Regions from separate parts of the Sphingomonas sp. DC1600-2 genome, predicted to be linked through region 2. Evidence: predicted binding sites of a transcription regulator. Region 2 holds the regulator's gene; each other region holds the start of a gene.
The links. The regulator LexA, encoded in region 2, represses DNA repair genes until DNA is damaged. The targets are predictions, from matches to a motif close to GTTCCNCNCTTGTTCT.

Region 1: the regulator LexA is predicted to act here: its motif matches at 2,806-2,821, upstream of ACP7BL_RS09030 (ribonucleoside-diphosphate reductase subunit alpha).
Region 3: the regulator LexA is predicted to act here: its motif matches at 3,140-3,155, upstream of ACP7BL_RS07705 (ImuA family protein).

What each region holds. Positions count from the first base shown of each region.
Region 1 covers NZ_JAFCWO010000003.1:484,299-490,018, forward strand. Annotated here, with positions in the region: gene ACP7BL_RS09020 (DUF2171 domain-containing protein) at 1-207, shown strand, start outside; gene ACP7BL_RS09025 (endonuclease domain-containing protein) at 210-698, opposite strand; gene ACP7BL_RS09030 (ribonucleoside-diphosphate reductase subunit alpha) at 761-2,692, opposite strand; gene ACP7BL_RS09035 (sensor histidine kinase) at 3,095-4,468, opposite strand; gene ACP7BL_RS09040 (response regulator) at 4,608-5,267, opposite strand; gene ACP7BL_RS09045 (hypothetical protein) at 5,393-5,720, shown strand, end outside.
Region 2 covers NZ_JAFCWO010000006.1:158,677-164,396, reverse strand. Annotated here, with positions in the region: gene ACP7BL_RS13075 (sensor histidine kinase) at 1-784, shown strand, start outside; gene ACP7BL_RS13070 (molybdopterin molybdotransferase MoeA) at 815-1,999, shown strand; gene lexA (transcriptional repressor LexA) at 2,071-2,742, shown strand; gene ACP7BL_RS13060 (nuclear transport factor 2 family protein) at 2,925-3,263, shown strand; gene ACP7BL_RS13055 (hypothetical protein) at 3,397-3,621, shown strand; gene ACP7BL_RS13050 (ComEC/Rec2 family competence protein) at 3,776-5,720, opposite strand, start outside.
Region 3 covers NZ_JAFCWO010000003.1:207,770-213,489, forward strand. Annotated here, with positions in the region: gene ACP7BL_RS07695 (error-prone DNA polymerase) at 1-523, opposite strand, end outside; gene ACP7BL_RS07700 (DNA polymerase Y family protein) at 520-2,415, opposite strand; gene ACP7BL_RS07705 (ImuA family protein) at 2,333-3,052, opposite strand; gene ACP7BL_RS07710 (3-methyl-2-oxobutanoate dehydrogenase (2-methylpropanoyl-transferring) subunit alpha) at 3,323-4,621, shown strand; gene ACP7BL_RS07715 (alpha-ketoacid dehydrogenase subunit beta) at 4,830-5,720, shown strand, end outside.

The DNA of each region.
Region 1 (5,720 bases), on a different contig from region 2:
GTCCATGTCGGCACGGTCGACCACGTCCAGGGCGGCCGCATCAAGCTGACCAAGAAGGATTCGGGCGCGCTGATCAACGAAGGGCATAGCGCCCATGAAGGGCACCACCACTTCATCTCGCTCGGCCTGGTCGCCGATGTCGAGAATGGTGTCGTACGCCTGAGCGCGAACGCCGACGTCGCCGTGACGTTCGAAGAAGAGAAGTAAGCTCATTTCTCCCTCTCCCTTTGGGAGAGGGAGGGAGGCCCGAAGGGCCGGAAGGGTGAGGGTGCGTTGGCTGCGGTCGGCGCGCCCTTTTTCTTGGGCTCACCCTCACCCTTCCCATGCTGTGCATGGGCCCCTTCCCTCTCCCGAAGGGAGAGGGAGATTTGCGCGATGACGCCGTCCGTGTTGGTCATGACGTCATTGTTCCAGAAGCGCAGCACGCGATAGCCTTCGTCTTCGATGTGGCGCGTGCGTGCGGCGTCGTAGCTTTGCGCTTCGCTATGCTGCCCGCCGTCCACTTCAATCACCAGTTTCGCTCCAAAGCTCAGCAGATCGGCAAAATACGGGCCGATCGGGACTTGCCGCCGCCATTTCAGCGCCGGAAATGCTTCGCGCAGCGCGCGGAAGAGGCGCTTTTCGGCCTCCGTCGCAGTGCGGCGGAGGTCACGGGCGCGCGCCACGGTGCCGGAGGGCTGGTTGTGGTAGAGGCGCATCACCTTCACCCTTCCGCGGCTGCGCCGCTCCTCCCTCTCCCACAGGGAGAGGGAGTATCACCTCACTGGCACGCCAGGCATTCGTCGTAATCGGTCGTCGCAAATTCATATTGCGGCTTTTCGATCGTGTTGTCCGCCTCGACCCCGCCCGCGAAACCAGCGCGCTGCACCGATTTGGAGCGGAGATAGTAAAGCGACTTGATGCCCAATTCCCACGCGCGGAAGTGCAGCATCAGCAGATCCCACTTCTCGACATCGGCCGGGATGAACAGGTTGAGGCTGGTCGACTGGTCGATGAACGGCGTGCGATCGGCCTGGAGCTCGATCAGCCAGCGCTGGTCGATCTCGAAGCTGGTCTTGAAACAGTCCTTCTCCTCCTGGTCGAGGAAGTCGAGATGCTGCACCGAACCGCCTTGCTCGAGGATCGAATTCCACACCGCGTCGCTGTTCTTCGATTTCTCGTTGAGCAGCTTTTCGAGATACGGGTTCTTGATCGAGAAGGAGCCCGACAGCGTCTTGTGGGTGTAGATATTGGCCGGGATCGGCTCGATGCACGCGCTGGTGCCGCCGCAGATGATGCTGATCGACGCGGTCGGCGCGATCGCCATCTTGCACGAAAAGCGCTCCATCACGCCCATGTCGGCGGCGTCGGGGCAGGGCCCGCGCTCGGTCGCCAAATGCATCGAGGCTTCGTCGACCTGCGCCTTGATGTGCTTGAACATGCGCAGGTTCCACGACTTCGCCATCGCGCCCTCGAACGGCAGCCCGCGCGCCTGGAGGAAGGAGTGGAAGCCCATCACGCCGAGCCCGACCGAACGCTCGCGCATCGCCGAATAGGCCGCACGCTCCATGCCCGGCTCGGCACGGTCGATGAAGTCCTGCAGGACATTGTCGAGGAAACGCATCACGTCCTCGATAAAGCCCTTCTCGTCCTTCCACTGGTCCCAGGTTTCCAGGTTGAGCGACGACAGGCAGCACACGGCAGTGCGTTCGTGGCCGAGATGATCCTTGCCGGTCGGCAGCGTGATCTCGCTGCACAGGTTCGAGGTCGAGACCTTGAGCCCGAGGTCGCGGTGATGCTTGGGCATGCCCTTGTTCACATGGTCGGCGAAGACGATGTACGGCTCGCCGGTGGCAAGCCGCGTTTCGACCAGCTTCTGGAACAGGCTGCGCGCATCGACGGTGGCGCGCGCCGAGCCATCCTTGGGGCTGGTCAGCGTCCATTCGCTGCCGCTGCGCACCGCTTCCATAAACGCGTCGGTGATCAGCACGCCGTGGTGCAGGTTGAGCGCCTTGCGGTTGAAATCGCCCGAGGGTTTGCGGATTTCGAGGAATTCCTCGATCTCGGGGTGCGACACGTCGAGATAGCAAGCGGCCGAACCGCGGCGCAGCGAGCCTTGGCTGATGGCGAGCGTCAGCGAATCCATCACGCGCACGAACGGAATGATCCCGCTGGTCTTGCCGTTGAGGCCGACCGGCTCGCCAATGCCGCGGACGTTGCCCCAATAGGTGCCGATGCCGCCGCCGCGCGACGCCAGCCAGACATTCTCGTTCCAGGTGTCGACGATGCCGCCAAGGCTGTCGGGCACCGAATTGAGGAAGCACGAGATCGGCAAGCCGCGCCCGGTGCCGCCATTGGACAGCACGGGCGTGGCCGGCATGAACCACAGCCGCGAGATATAACCGTACAGGCGCTGGGCATGGCCCGCATCATCGGCATAGGCCGAGGCAACGCGCACGAACAGATCCTGGAAATTCTCGCCGGGCAGCAGATAGCGGTCGCGCAGCGTTTCCTTGCCGAAATCGGTCAGCAGCGCATCGCGCGAATGATCGACCTCGACCGGATAGAGCTGCGCCTTCACTTCCTTGGAGTCACCGCGCGCGGAGAGCTTGCGCTGGGCACCGCTGGTGTCTTCGACTGGAGCGCTTGCCAGCGCCTCGATTGCGTCCGTAGCCATGTCCGTACTCGCTTCCCCGGTATTCCGAAAATCCATCTGCCGCGTCCCTGCCAACTCGTTCAAAACTCTGCGATCAGGGTCAGCCGCGTTTCCGATCCGTTCGAATCGGCGGGCGAACCCCAATACTACCATGTCGCGGGCGACCTGCGAGAACAAAAGTAGACCTGTCCCATGGAGACACCATGGGTCGGGCCGTCTCCGCAATATGGGGTTGCGGCTTGTGTTCTACCAGCGCTTGGGTTCGCCCCCGAACTCAACCCCTACAGATTGTGCCGGATCGCGCGAGCACGCAATACGGTAAATGACGAATTAGAGACTCCGTTCGTCGCTATTTTGAGTCGGTTCGCAGCAGGACCATATCGGTCCTACCACGCGACGCGCGGTCAAAGCTGCCCTTGCTGAAAGGCAAGAGACCGAAGCGGGAACATGACATTTTTTTTAGACGTCGGAAGAAGGCGATGTCGGCAGCGTAACGATCGCTGCGAGGCCACCAAGTGCCGCCGACTCGAGCGTCAGCGCCCCCCCATAGAGGGTCGCCAACTCGTTCGCGATCGACAGCCCGAAGCCGTGGCCGTCGCCGCGTTCGTCGAGACGCTGGCCCGCCGCCAGCGCAGCGACGCGCGCGTCGGGCGGGATGCCCGCGCCATCGTCCTCCACGCTCAGCCGCACGAATCGGCCATCGGCGGTGCGAGCGGCGGTCACCGCGATGCGGCTGGCCGCCCAGCGCCAGCCATTGTCGAGCAGATTGCCGAGCAGTTCGTCCAGATCCTGCCGGTCGACCGCGACGTTCAACGTCGGGTCGATCGCGACGGCTGCAGTGACCGGGCGATCGGCATGAATGCGGGCGAGCGCGTCGGCCAGATCGGCCAGCACCGGGGCGAGCGGGGTCGCCACCCGCATCGCGCCGCCGGGCGTGGCGGCGCGCGCGCGGCCGAGATGGTGGCGCACCGCGCGATCGATGCGGGCGACTTGCGCACGCAGTGCGCCATCGGGGTCATGCGGCGGCAGTGCGAGCGCGAGCGTGGCGAGGGGCGTCTTCAGCCCGTGTGCGAGGTTGGCGACATGGCCGCGCGCATTGGCCAGCGCGGCGGCATTTTCGGCGAGCAACGCGTTGATCTCGCGGGCAAGCGGGGCAAGTTCGCTCGGCTGCGTGTCGGGTAGCGCGGTTGCGGCACCGCTGCGGATCGCGGCGAGGCTCTCGCGCATCTTGGCGAGCGGGCGCAGGCCGATGCGGAGCTGAACCAGCGTGGCGACCGCGAGCGCGCCACCGAGCAGCAGCAGCGACCCGAGCAACGGCACCATCGCGGCACGCAAAGGACGATCGACGATCGCGCGCGGGGCTGAGGCGGTGATGCGCACCGGCCCGCCGGGCGTGGCCAGCGTAAGACTGCGCGCGTGGCGCGGCCCGTGGCGATCGCGCCAGTCGAGCGCACGGACGTGGGCATCGCGCCGCTCGGCAAAAGGGGGCGGATCCAAGCGCGGACCAGGCGGCGGGTGCATCGCGTCGAGATCGGGCGGGGCGGGGGAGGCGATAGTCTTGCCCTGCGTATCGATCCGCCAGCCCCAGCCGCCGCGCGGGTCGTCATAGGGTGCGGCCAGCACCAGGCGGCCACGGTCGACCGAGCCGTCCGGCCGTAGCGCCTGCGCCAGCACCGCGATTTGCGCGTCGAGCCGTTCGTCGAGCCCGTGCATCACGAAGCGATCGAGCACGGCCCCGATGGCAAAGGCCGCAAAGGCGAGCGCGGCGAGCGTGGCGAGCAGGGCGGTGACCAGCAAGCGGCCGTAGAGCGAGCGGGGGAGGAGGGTTCGCATCATGCGTCGCAGGTCCACCGCGGCGCATGCCGGGGCCCAGTCGCGAGCGGCGTTTGGCTAATGCGCCGTGTGATGCCGTGGATCCCCACGACTGGGCCCCGGCGTTCGCCGGGGTGGAGCAAGAGGATTGATGGCAGCCTCATCTCTCCACCACCCGATATCCCCGCCCGCGCACGGTTTCGATCAGCGCGGCCCCGATCTTCTTGCGCAAGCGGCCGACGATCACTTCGAGCGAGTTGGAATCGGGATCGGCATCGCCTTCATAGACATGGTCGAGCAAGTCGAGCCGGTCGACCACCACGCCCTTGCGGAGCATCAACGTCGACAGCACGCGCCATTCGAGCGCGGTCAGCCGCAGCGGCAGGCCGTCCAGCTCGACCTGTCCGGTCTGCGCATCGAAGGTTACGGGGCCGCACACGATCCGCGCGGCGGCATGGCCGGTTGCGCGGCGCACCAGCGCCCGCAGCCGCATGACGAGTTCCTCAACGCGGAACGGTTTGGTCAGATAGTCATCGGCCCCGGCGCGGAAGCCGGCGACCTTTTCCGACCAGCCATCGCGCGCGGTAAGGATCAGCACGGGCAGCGCGCGCCCGGCGGCGCGCCATTCCTCCAATACGGTGATGCCCGATTTGATCGGCAAGCCGAGATCGAGCACCGCCACGTCATAGCTGCCGGTGTCGCCGAGATGCGCGCCATCCCCGCCATTGACGGCGATGTCGACCGCGAAATGCTCGGCGCGCAATGCCTTGGCGATGCCCTCGGCCAGTGCGGCGTCGTCTTCGACCAGCAAGATGCGCATGCCCATATCCTTCGGCCTTCCGGCTAGGCCCGGTCGCTAAACCCAGTCTGAACCGGCGGGTTCAGCGCGGTGGTGGGACGCAGCGCTAAAAAGCGCAACACCAACCCAAGCAGGAGTATCCGGAAATGACCGACCAAATCGAAGGCCCCACCCCGCAGCCCGATTTCAGCGCGCTGGAGCCGCGGGCCCCACGCCGCAAACTGCCGCTGCGCACCTCGCTGATCGCCGCCGCCTTTCTCGCCGTCGGCCTGGGCGGTGGTGCGACGGTTGCGTGCATGAATGGCCCGACGGTCGAACTCGCGCCGGTCAAGCCGGTGGCGATCAAGACGCTGAGCGACGATGGTGGGGTGATCAGCGTGCGCGGCACCGTTGCCGAAGTCTTCGGCCCGATGGCGGTGCTTGCCGACGCAAGCGGGCGTGCCTTGGTCGAGATCGGGCGCGAGGGCGATGGCA
Region 2 (5,720 bases):
TCAGATCGAGGTGACAACCGCGACCGCGTTGCTCTTCTATATCGGCGTCGTCGCGGTTGATATTGCGCTGGTCGATATGATGCAAAAGGCCAACGCCCGCCTGCGCGAAGAACGCGAACGCACGCGTGAACTGGCGGCCCAGCGCCTGGATCTGGTCGAACGCAGCAATGTGCTGTTCCACGAATTGCAGCACCGCGTGTCCAATAATTTGATGATGGTCGCCGCATTGCTCAGCGTGCAGCGTCGCGCGATCGCCGATGAAGCCGCCAAACAAGTCCTCGACAACGCCGTCCACCGCGTCCAGCTGATCGGGCGAATCCAGCGGCAATTGTATGACGTGAGCGGGGGACAGGTCGCCCTTCATGCCGTGGTCACCACATTGGTCGCCGATCTCGCCGAGGCCGGCGGGAAGCCCGGAATCGCGTGTCGCGTCGACGCGCAAACCGATCTCGTGCTCGATCCCAATGCGCTGATCCCGCTGGCGTTGATCCTGGCGGAGGCCGTCGCGAACGCCTTCGAACATGGCTTTGCCGATCGCGAAACCGGGCGGATCGACGTGGTCGTACAGCGCACCGACGACACGCTCGACCTCAGCGTTACCGACGATGGTGCCGGTTTGCCCGATGGGTTCGACATGACCCGCACGACCAGCCTCGGCCTGACCATCGCCAGCACCCTGGCGCGGCAATTGGGGGGACGGTTCGATGTCGCGGCAACGCCGACTGGCGGTACGATCACCCGGCTGACGATCGAGCGGATTGCCCCACCCGCGACGACCCGCTGATACCCGCCAGCCTTACCGGAAAGCATGACGATGGCCTCTCCTCTGATCTCCGTGTCCCATGCGCAAGCGCGCCTGTTCGCGCTTGGTGCCGCAGTACCGAGCGAAACGCTTCCACTGGCCGCGGCCGCCGGACGCTGGCTGGCAAGCGAGGTCTACGCCTTGCGAACCCAGCCCTATGCCGATCTCTCGGCGATGGACGGCTATGCAGTGCGGTTCGACGATTTGCCGGGGCCGCTGCGCGTGATCGGCGAAAGCGCCGCCGGACGCCCCTTTACCGGGACGTGCGGCGCGCACGAAGCGGTGCGCATCTTTACCGGTGCCGCCGTGCCGCCGGGGGCCGATAGCGTGCTCGTTCAGGAAGAAGCCGCGCGCGAGGGCGACAGCCTTACTCTGTCCGGCGATGGCCCGGTGCGCGGCGGCAATATCCGCCGCAGGGGGCTCGATTTCGCCAGCGGTGAGGTGCTCATCGCGAAGGGCGAGCGGCTGACAGCAGCGCGCGTCGCACTGGCGGCGATCGCCGGACACGCCGAATTGACGGTCGCGCGGCGGCTGCGCGTCGCGGTCGTTGCGAGCGGGGACGAACTGGTTGCGCCGGGTGCCAGCGGGCCACCCGATGCGCTGCCCGAATCCAACAGCGTGATGCTGGCGACGTTGCTTGGTGATTTGCCTGTCGACGTCCTTCGGCTCGGCATCCTGCCCGACCGGCTCGATGCCATCGCCGCCGCCTTTGCGGCGGTGGAAGCCGACATTCTCGTCACCACCGGCGGTGCCTCGGTCGGCGACCATGACCTGATCCGTCCCGCACTGGAGGCGGCAGGCGGGAGGATCGATTTCTGGCGGATCGCGCTGCGGCCCGGCAAGCCCATGCTGGCAGGGCGTTTGCGCGGGACTACGGTGCTGGGCCTGCCCGGCAACCCGGTGTCGGCCTTCGTCACCGCGACGGTGTTCCTGCGCCCGCTGATCGCGCATCTGAGCGGCGCGCGCGATGCGATGCCGGTTTTGCGCACGGCGATCCTCGGTTCGGCGTTGCCCGCCAACGGCGTGCGGCAGGATTATCTGCGAGCGGAGACGCGCGACGGGCGGGTGTATGTCGCGCAGCGCCAGGACTCGTCGTTGTTGCGGACGCTCGCCGAGGCCGATTGCCTGATTGCCCGTGCACCGCATACGCCAGCCGCCGAGCCCGGCGACTCGGTGGAAATCCTCGCGCTCCCGTAAAGCGCGCGCTTGACGCGTGATTTTTCGTTCCGTATAGGTTCGTTGTCTGTTCCGACGAAAGGGCCCGAGCGATGCTAACGCGCAAGCAGCATGAGCTGATCTGCTTCATCAACGACCGGCTTGATGAGACCGGGGTGTCGCCGTCGTTCGAGGAAATGAAGGAAGCGCTCGACCTCAAATCCAAATCGGGCGTCCACCGCCTGATCAGCGCGCTCGAGGAACGTCAGTTCATCCGCCGCCTGCCCAATCGAGCGCGCGCGCTCGAAGTGCTGAAAATGCCCGAGCGTGGCACCAACACACCGACCAAAACCACTGCTGCGCCCGCCGCCAATCTCCGCGCGATGCCGGAGCCCGCCAATGACGTGATCGAGATCCCGCTGCACGGCCGCATCGCCGCCGGTGTACCGATTGAGGCGTTCGAGGGTGCCTCGATGCTTGCCGTACCCGCCGCCCTGCTCGGCAGTGGCGAGCATTATGCGCTGGAAGTCGCCGGGGATTCGATGGTCGAGGCCGGCATCCTCGACGGCGATTATGCGCTGATCAAGCGCCAGGAGGTCGCGCGCGACGGCGAGATCGTCGTGGCGCTGATCGAGGAAAGCGAAGCCACCCTCAAATATTTCCGCCGCGAAGGCGCGATGATCCGGTTGGACCCGGCAAACCGGGCGTATGACCCGCAGCGTTATGCGCCCGCACAAGTGCGCGTGCAGGGCAAGCTGGCGGGGATTTTGCGGCGGTACGATTGAGGGGGAGCTCTGACGGGTTTCGCCCGATGGTCACCGCTCAAGATCCTGATCAGCGGCTCGATAGCTCTCCTTCCTTTGGAAGGGCTTGAACAGGCTGAACAGTCTCGTCCCAGGGATGTTATGAACAGCCAACCGGATTAACGCGGGAGGAAATTGTGTCGGAAGCGCCAGAAGTCGATCTGTTGCACGCGAGCATCCAACGCGTCTGGAACGAGCGTGACGACGTCGTCCGGCTCGCTGCAATCGACGAGATCTACCACGCGTATGCAACAATATTCGAGCCGGCCCGCGCAGTCAGCGGCCATAAAGCCATATCCGAGGTGGTGGCAGGTGTTCTTGCCGATATGCCGCCCGGTTTCCGCTTCGAAATCGATGGGCCTGGCCTCGGCCATCACGGCGTCGCAACGGCGCGGTGGAAGGGTGGCCCGCCCGGTGAAATCACGGTGACCGGTGTCGATGTTGCCCGTGAGAAAGACGGGAAGCTGATCGAACACTATTTCTTCTTCAATCCGTCGCAGTGAGACGCCGCAGAAGCAATCTTGTCTAAGGAGAGAAAGGGGGCAGGCACGTTAAAAAGCCATCTGCTTTCCGCCAATTGCGTAGATAGCCATCTTCAAGCATTCTACTATGGGCAAGTCCGGTGGGAAACACGACTTGAAGCGCGAGATTTGGTTTAAAAAGGTTCTATGGAGCTACATGCCCTGTAATCTGACGGGCCTCTTATTAATTTGTGGACTCGTCTTTATCGGGGTTGGCGGGGTTTTTGTGGGGCAGTGGGCGCTGCGAGCCGCCGATGTAGACGGTGCGGACGACTGGCCCTTTTTGCTGATAATCCCGACCGTTATCTCTGGCTGGATCATCGCAGAACGCCATAGTTAAGTTCATAGTGAGCCGCAGTTTGAACGACCGCTTCCCACCAAAATTTGGCCGCGCCGGGCGGGGAGGATGATGTCGGGCCAATTCTATACCGGTCGGTGTTTCAGATATGCTGCCGTCCGACGGGCGCTCCGCCTTCGCGCAACCGAGAAGCCCGTCATCGACGCCCGGCCATCGCTTGATCCCTTCTCCCACTCCCACCAAAGCGTCCGTGCCGTACCCCCGGCAATACCGGCATCGTCACCCACGGATGCCGGTCGCCCGCATGGCGCACCGTGCGAACCGACGCCGTGCCAAGCGCGATCGCCACTCCCCCGCTGCGGGCCAGCGTCGCCCGGTCGAGCCGTAGCCAGCGCGGTGCGCAGCGGCGCGGCAGGCGGCGTTCGCTGATGACGATGTCGGCCTCTGCGCACGCCGCCATCAGATCGGGCGCGGGGACGAGATAGGCGCTGCGCGTCGCGAGGATGCGCCAGTCGCGGCCGCCGGCGCGGCGCGTCATCAGGCACAGGTCGCGGCTGCAGCGCGCTTCGGGCTGTTCGGACATCAGCACCGGTAGGTCCTCAATCCCGCCATTCTCCGCCAGCATGTCGGCGGTGTAATCGCCGGTACGGTCGCGCAGCAGCGCCAGATCGCCGCGTGCTGTGCGGATCGCGACGTGGCGGCCGTCGCCCGTCACCAGCACGTCTGGCGCGGGCGTCAGCAGCGCCCATACCGCGCCGACCGCGAGCGGCAGCAGCCCCAACCGCCGCCAGCGCGTGCGCCATAACGCCAGCCACAGGCCACCCACCACCATCAGGGCGTAAGCAGCACCGGGCATGGCGGGCAGCGGCGCGACCGATCCGGGAATGGCGGCGGTGGTGTGCGCGATCCACAGCAGTAGATCGAGCGAGCGCGCCGTCGCCCACCAGAACGGTGCCCCCGCGCCGATGCAATCAAAGAGCAATGCCAGCGCCTCCAGCGGCATCGTCACGAAGGTGGTGAGCGGAATCGCCACGATATTGGCGACCGCGCCGTACACCCCGGCTTTCTGAAAGTGGAACAGCGAGATCGGCAGCAGCGCCAGTTCCACGACAAGGCCCGTCAGCAACAACGAAGCGAGCTCGCGCGCCAGCTTTGCCAGCCGAGATTGCTCGCGCGGGCCGAACCAGCCGCGGACCGCGGGGTGCTCGTTGAGCGCGATGATCGAGGCGACCGCGGCGAAGGACAGCTGGAAGCTCGGCCCCGCCAGCGCCTCGGGATAGAGCAGCAACACCACCACCGCGCCCGCCGCGACCAGCCGCAGCGTCAACGCCTCGCGCCCCAGCGCCAGCGCGATCAGCACGAACAGCGCGGCGACGCACGATCGGATCGTCGGCACTTCCGCCCCGGTCAGCAGCGTGTAGCCGATCGCCGCGAGCGCCCCCGCCCCCGCTGCAATCAGCGGCAAGCGCCAGCGCAAGGCCAGCCACGGGCTGAGCGCGAGCAGCCGCATCACCAGCACCATCACTGCGCCCACCGCCGCCGTGATGTGCAAGCCGCTGACCGAGAGCAAATGCGCAAGACCAGAGCGGCGCATCGCCTCATTATCGGCCATCGGAATGCTGCCCTGGTCGCCTGTAGCCAGCGCGGCGGCAATGCCCCCAGCCCCGCCCCCGCCCGCTTGCGCCTGAATATGCTGCGACAGCCGCACGCGCAGCCCTGCCGCCGCCGCTGTACCACCGCCCGCGACGATACGGATCGGCGCGAAGCCGCGCCCGGTCGCACCGATTCCGTCAAACCAGGCGGTGCGGGCATAATCATAGGCTCCGGGCACGGCGGGTTCGGGGGGCGGCATCAGCCGCGCCGACAACAACAGCGTGGCTCCCGGCGCCAGCCCGACTGGAACATCGGCGTCGGTCAAATTGACGCGCAGATGCGCGGGGAGCGTTGGCAGCGGCTGGGGCGGCCCGCGCCGTTCGGGCACCGCCAGCACCCGGATCGGCGCGAGCCGCACACGCACGAGCCCCCGCGCCACCAGCGGCTCCACCCGCTCGACCCGCGCGGAGAAGGTTGCGATCGTCGGGCGCGCCAGCACGCCCGCCGCGACTCGCTCGGCGCGGCCCCAGATCAGTGCCAGCCCAAGC
Region 3 (5,720 bases), on a different contig from region 2:
TGTGGAGCCGCTGCGCATCGCCGGGGCGGCGGTGCTGCGTCAGGCAGAGATGGCCGCGCGCGCCGAACACGTCGGCCATCCAGCGCAACGCCTGGTCATTCTCGGCGAAGGTTTCGGTGAGGCGTGGGACGAGGGCTGCGACCAGCCCCTCGGCATGCGCCGCGACATCCTCCCAATGCAGGAAGCAGTGGCCCTTCTCGCCCTTTTGCGGATCGGCGCGGCCCTTGCCGAGGGTCAGCAGCCGGGTGAGGCGGCTCCAGCCGGCGCGATCCTCGGGCCAGACCAGCACCGACGTGCCGTCGACCAGATCGAGCCGGCAGCCCGCGACCAGCCGGATCGGGCGGATCGTCGACATTTGTTCGGCGGCGACTAGCCCACGCACCACCCCGCCAACCGAATTGCGATCGGTGATGCCGAGCGCGGGCATCCCGGCAATGGCGGCGGCCTGAAACAGATCCTCGGGCGAGGACGCGCCGCGCAGGAAGCTGTAATGCGTCGTCACCTGGAGCTCGCACCACGTCACCCGAACGATCCGTGCATGAACCAGGCGAGATCACCCGTCTCGCCGCGTTCGCCATCGCCGCGGCGGAACAGCCAGAAACGCTGTCCGGCCTCATCCTCGACCTGGAAATAGTCGCGCACGCTGTGCCGCTCGGTGCCGCGCTTCCACCACTCGCCGAGAATGCGTTCGGGGCCGTCGGCGCGGACCACGCGGTGCGCCATGCCGCGCCAGGTGAAGCGCTTGGGCGGCTGATCGGGCAATTCGGCGAGGACATGGTCGAGCAGTTCGGGCCGCCGCAACAGCCGCACCGGGCGCGGCCAACGCGGATCCCAGGGATGGAGTGCGCGCGAGCGATCGAGCTGGCGGACATCGTCGGGCTTGCTCTTGGGCGCGGCGCGGGGCGGTAGATCGAGCGGCGGGGCGGCGGCGACCGAGCGTTCGGGCACGTCGCTTTCGACCGGCACGCTGCGCCACAGCGCGCTTATGCCAATGCGGTTGGCGAGCGTGTCGATTAGCGGCGCAAGATCGGGCGCGCGGTCTTCGAGCGTTTCGGCAAAGGGCTCGGCACCGAGCGGATCGGCGCGGCGGACGTGGAGCGCGAGCGCGTCAATGCCATAGCCCGGCGCGATTTCCTCGATCCGGCGCACGATCAGCCGCAACAGATGCGCGCCGTCGCGCGTCGGGCGGGCGAGGCCGATGCGCAGGCGCTGCGGCACGCCGTCGATGCGGTCCGCAACCAGATCGACCAGCCGCGCACCCAGCCCCGCTTCGGCCAGGGCGGTGACGAGGCGCGGCATCAGCACGCCCAGCCAATGCGCGATCGCCTCGGCGGTGGCGATCGGCTCGGCGAAGCGCTGCACGACGCCGACCGCTTCGGGCGGGATGACGGGGTTGAGCGGTTCCGCCAGCCGCCCCGACGCCTGATCGAGCCGCGCGATGAGCGTGCCGCCGAAACGGCGCGCGAGCGGGGCGCGGGGCAGGGCGGCGAGCTGGCCGATCGTCTCGATCCCCAGCCGCTTGAGCAGGTCGCGCGCGCGCGGTTCGAGCCGCAGCGCGGCGGTTGGCAGCGGGGCGAGGGCGTCGGGATGCGCGCCGGGCGGGCAGATTTGCGGGGCGTAGCGGGCGAGCGCCCAGGCCGCGCCCGGCGTATCCGCCACGGCGACGCGCGCGGTGAAGCCGTGCCGCTTTAGCAACGCCACGATCCGCCGTGCCATCCGCGCCTCCCCGCCGAACAGATGCGCGGTGCCGCTGATATCGAGGAACAGCCCGTCTTCGCCCGACGGCATCACCACCGGGCACCAACGCCTGGCTGCAAGCATGGCGAGGCGCAGCAAGGCGGCGCGGTCGCCCTCCGGGTCGGCGGGGCGGATGTCGAGCCCGGGCACCAGCGCCCGCGCCTGCGTCACCGCCATGCCGGGCGCGAGCCCGAGCGCACGCGCGGCGGGGCAAGCGGCGGCGATGAGGAGCGCGTTGCCCGATTGGAGGCTGGTGATGACAGCCTTGTTCGTCACCCCGGCCCCGTGCCGGGGTCCACCCATCACCACATTGCGTCGTTCGAGGAGAGGAGTGGACCCCGGCACAAGGCCGGGGTGACGGTCGCCGCCGACACGATGATCCCGCACCACCGCGCCGCCCTCATCGGGCGGCATCGCCTTGAACGGATGCGGTGCGGCCTCGCTCACGCGCCCGGCGCGACGGCCGCGGGGTGGCTCTTCGGTCCGCGCCCAGCGCGCGCCGGGACGCCAGCCACCACCGCGCGGCACCGAACAGGCGACGGCCTGTTCCTGCGCGGCGATGGCGTTCAGCGGTACGGTATCGACCGGCGCGCGCTCAGGCGGCGTGGCGATACGCTCGGCCTGCGCCAGCCGTTCGATCGGCCAGTCGGGCAGGTAGAGCGAGGCGACCCGTTTCATCGCATGCCTCCATCGTCCAGTCGGCGGGTTCGCCGCCGCGTTGGCGGACCAGTTCCACCCGCCAGCGCGCCCGCCCGACTCCCGCCGCGCCGACCGGCAGCGGGGCGGAGGGGGCCGCCGCAATACGCCAGCGCGTCACGGCGGCGGACGGCACCGCGAGCGGGTTGCCGCCGCCTTTATCGGTCGCGGCGCGGGCATGGCGCTTGAGCAGCAAGGCGATGGTCTTGCCGCCCTCCGCCGCCAGTTGCAGCCGCCGCGTATTGGGCATGGCCGCGCGTTTCACTTCGCCGACCACCGCGCCAAGGCCACGGTGGCGCAGCCCCTCCTCCATCAAGGCGAGCAGTTCGGCATCGTCGGCGGCCTCGGCATAGATCAGCCGTTCGGGCGCAAGCCCGGCCTGGTAGAGTCCGGGCGCGAACAGGTCGCGCCGCCGCACCACCCACAGCACGGGACCCCAGGCGCGCGCCGCGATTCCGGCCATGAACAGCGTGGCGGCGGCATCGTCCGACGGGGCGGCGCTGGCGGCGGCGATCTCATGCAGCGAATCGAGCCGGAGCCCGCCGGGCGCCAGCTTCTCGTCGATCGCGCCGATCCCGAAGGGCAGCACGGGGCGACGGCGCAGCCCGTCGCGTTCCACCTTCTTCAGGCTTTCGCGAAGCTCGGCTATGATCGCCGAGGAGGGGATGGCAGGACAGGACACGGCCACGACTCGCACAATAGGTTCGTTCCTATTTTGTTCCGTTTGTCGTTCCTGAGTCAAGCGGCCTCTTATCGCAATTGGGACGGTCCGGCGTTTCCCCGCGTTCGCCCCTCTCGCCAAAGCCCACGAAATTTTATAACAACGATTCGAAAGAGCGTTTTTGCGTGCCCGAGCGTTGGTACAGCGCACGCCCCGTTTGGAGAGATCATGGCAAGCGACCGCGTTCCTGCGCATTTGAAGCCCAATTTGCCGCCTTTGTCGCTCTATGTGCCCGAACCCAAATTCCGGCCCGGCGACACGGTCGATTTTACGCAGGTGGCGATTCCACCCGCAGGCGAAACGCGGCGGCCCGACACTGCCGACCATGCCGAGAGCTTCACCGATCTCGCCTATCAACTGGTGCGCGTGCTCGATGAGAACGGCCAGGCGGTCGGCCCGTGGAACCCGCGCCTGTCGCCCGATATGCTGCGGGGCATGTTGCGCAGCATGGCGCTGGTGCGCGCGTTCGACGAGCGCATGTTCCGCGCGCAGCGCCAGGGAAAGACCAGCTTCTACATGAAGTGCACCGGCGAGGAGGCGGTCGCGGTCGCCGCCGCCTTTGCGCTCGATTATGAGGACATGTGCTTCCCCTCCTATCGCCAACAGGGCCTGCTGATCGCGCGCGGCTGGTCGATGGTCGACATGATGAACCAGATCTATTCGAACACCGCCGACCGGCTGCACGGCAAGCAATTGCCGATCATGTATTCGGTCAAGGAAGCCGGGTTTTTCTCGATCTCGGGCAATCTGGCGACGCAATATCCCCAAGCCGTCGGCTGGGCGATGGCGAGCGCGGCCAAGGGCGATACGCGCATCGCGGCGACCTGGTGCGGCGAGGGATCGACCGCCGAGGGCGATTTCCATTCGGCCTGCACCTTTGCCAGCGTCTACCGCGCGCCGGTGATCTTCAACGTCGTCAACAATCAATGGGCGATTTCGAGCTTCTCGGGGTTTGCGGGCGCGGAATCGACGACCTTCGCGGCGCGCGCGGTCGGCTATGGGATCGCCGGGCTTCGCGTCGACGGCAATGACGCGCTGGCGGTCTATGCCGCCACCGCCTGGGCGGCGGAGCGCGCGCGCACCAACCAGGGGCCGACGCTGATCGAGCATTTCACCTATCGCGCGGAAGGCCATTCGACTTCGGACGATCCGGGGCAATATCGCTCGGCGGGTGAGCCGACGGCCTGGCCGCTGGGCGATCCGATCGCGCGGTTGAAGGATCATCTCATCGCGATCGGCGAATGGGACGAGGAACGCCATGCAGCGCAGGACAAGGAGTTGGCGGAGCAAGTGAAGGCCGCGCAAAAGGAAGCCGAGGCCAACGGCGTGCTCGGCCACGGTCTGCACCAGCCGCTCGACAGTCTGTTCGATGGCGTGTTCGAGGAAATGCCGTGGCATTTGCGCGAGCAGCAAGCGCAAATGATCGCCGAAGAAACCGCCAGCGGCCGCCCATGGGCGCGCAAGTGATGGGTGCGCGCAAAATCTCCCTCTCCCATTGGGAGAGGGAAGGGGCCCATCGCGTCAGCGATGGGAAGGGTGAGGGCGATGCCCCGCGCCCGGTCACCCTCACCCTTCCGGCGCTTCGCGCCTCCCTCCCTCTCCCGATGGGAGAGGGATTATGAGCGACATCATGCCAGAAACCGAAACCGCTTCCGAAACCCCGACCTCCACCCGCATGAACATGATCCAGGCGATCAACTCCGCCATGGACGTGATGATGGACCGTGACCCCGATATCGTCGTGATGGGCGAGGATGTCGGCTATTTCGGCGGCGTGTTCCGCGCGACGGCGGGCTTGCAGTCCAAATATGGCAAGACCCGCGTATTCGATACGCCGATCACCGAATGCGGCATCATCGGCGTCGCGGTGGGGATGGGGGCCTATGGCTTGCGGCCGGTGCCCGAAATCCAGTTCGCCGATTATATCTATCCTGCGCTCGACCAGTTGGTGAGCGAGGCGGCGCGCTTGCGCTATCGCTCGGCCGGGGAATTCACCGCGCCGATCACGGTGCGCTCCCCGTTCGGCGGCGGCATCTTCGGCGGGCAGACGCACAGCCAGAGCCCCGAGGGCATCTTCACCCATGTCTCGGGCATCAAGACGGTGATCCCCTCGACACCCTATGACGCCAAGGGCCTGTTGATCGCGGCGATCGAGGATAATGATCCGACGCTCTTCTTCGAGCCAAAGCGCATCTATAATGGCCCGTTCGACGGCCATTGGGACCGCCCGACGCAAAACTGGTCGCAGCATCCGGCGGGGGATGTGCCGACCGGCTATTACAAGATCGAACTGGGCAAGGCCAAGGTGGTGCGGCCGGGCGAAGCGCTGACGGTGCTGGCTTACGGCACTATGGTCCACGTCGCGCTGTCGGTAATCGTCGAAGCGGGCGTCGATGCCGAGGTGATCGATCTGCGCACGCTGGTGCCGCTCGACATCGAGACGATCGAGGCGTCGGTGAAGAAGACCGGACGCTGCATGATCGTGCACGAAGCGACGCGCACTGGCGGCTTTGGCGCGGAGCTGTCGGCGTTGGTGCAGGAGCGCTGCTTCTACCATCTCGAAGCC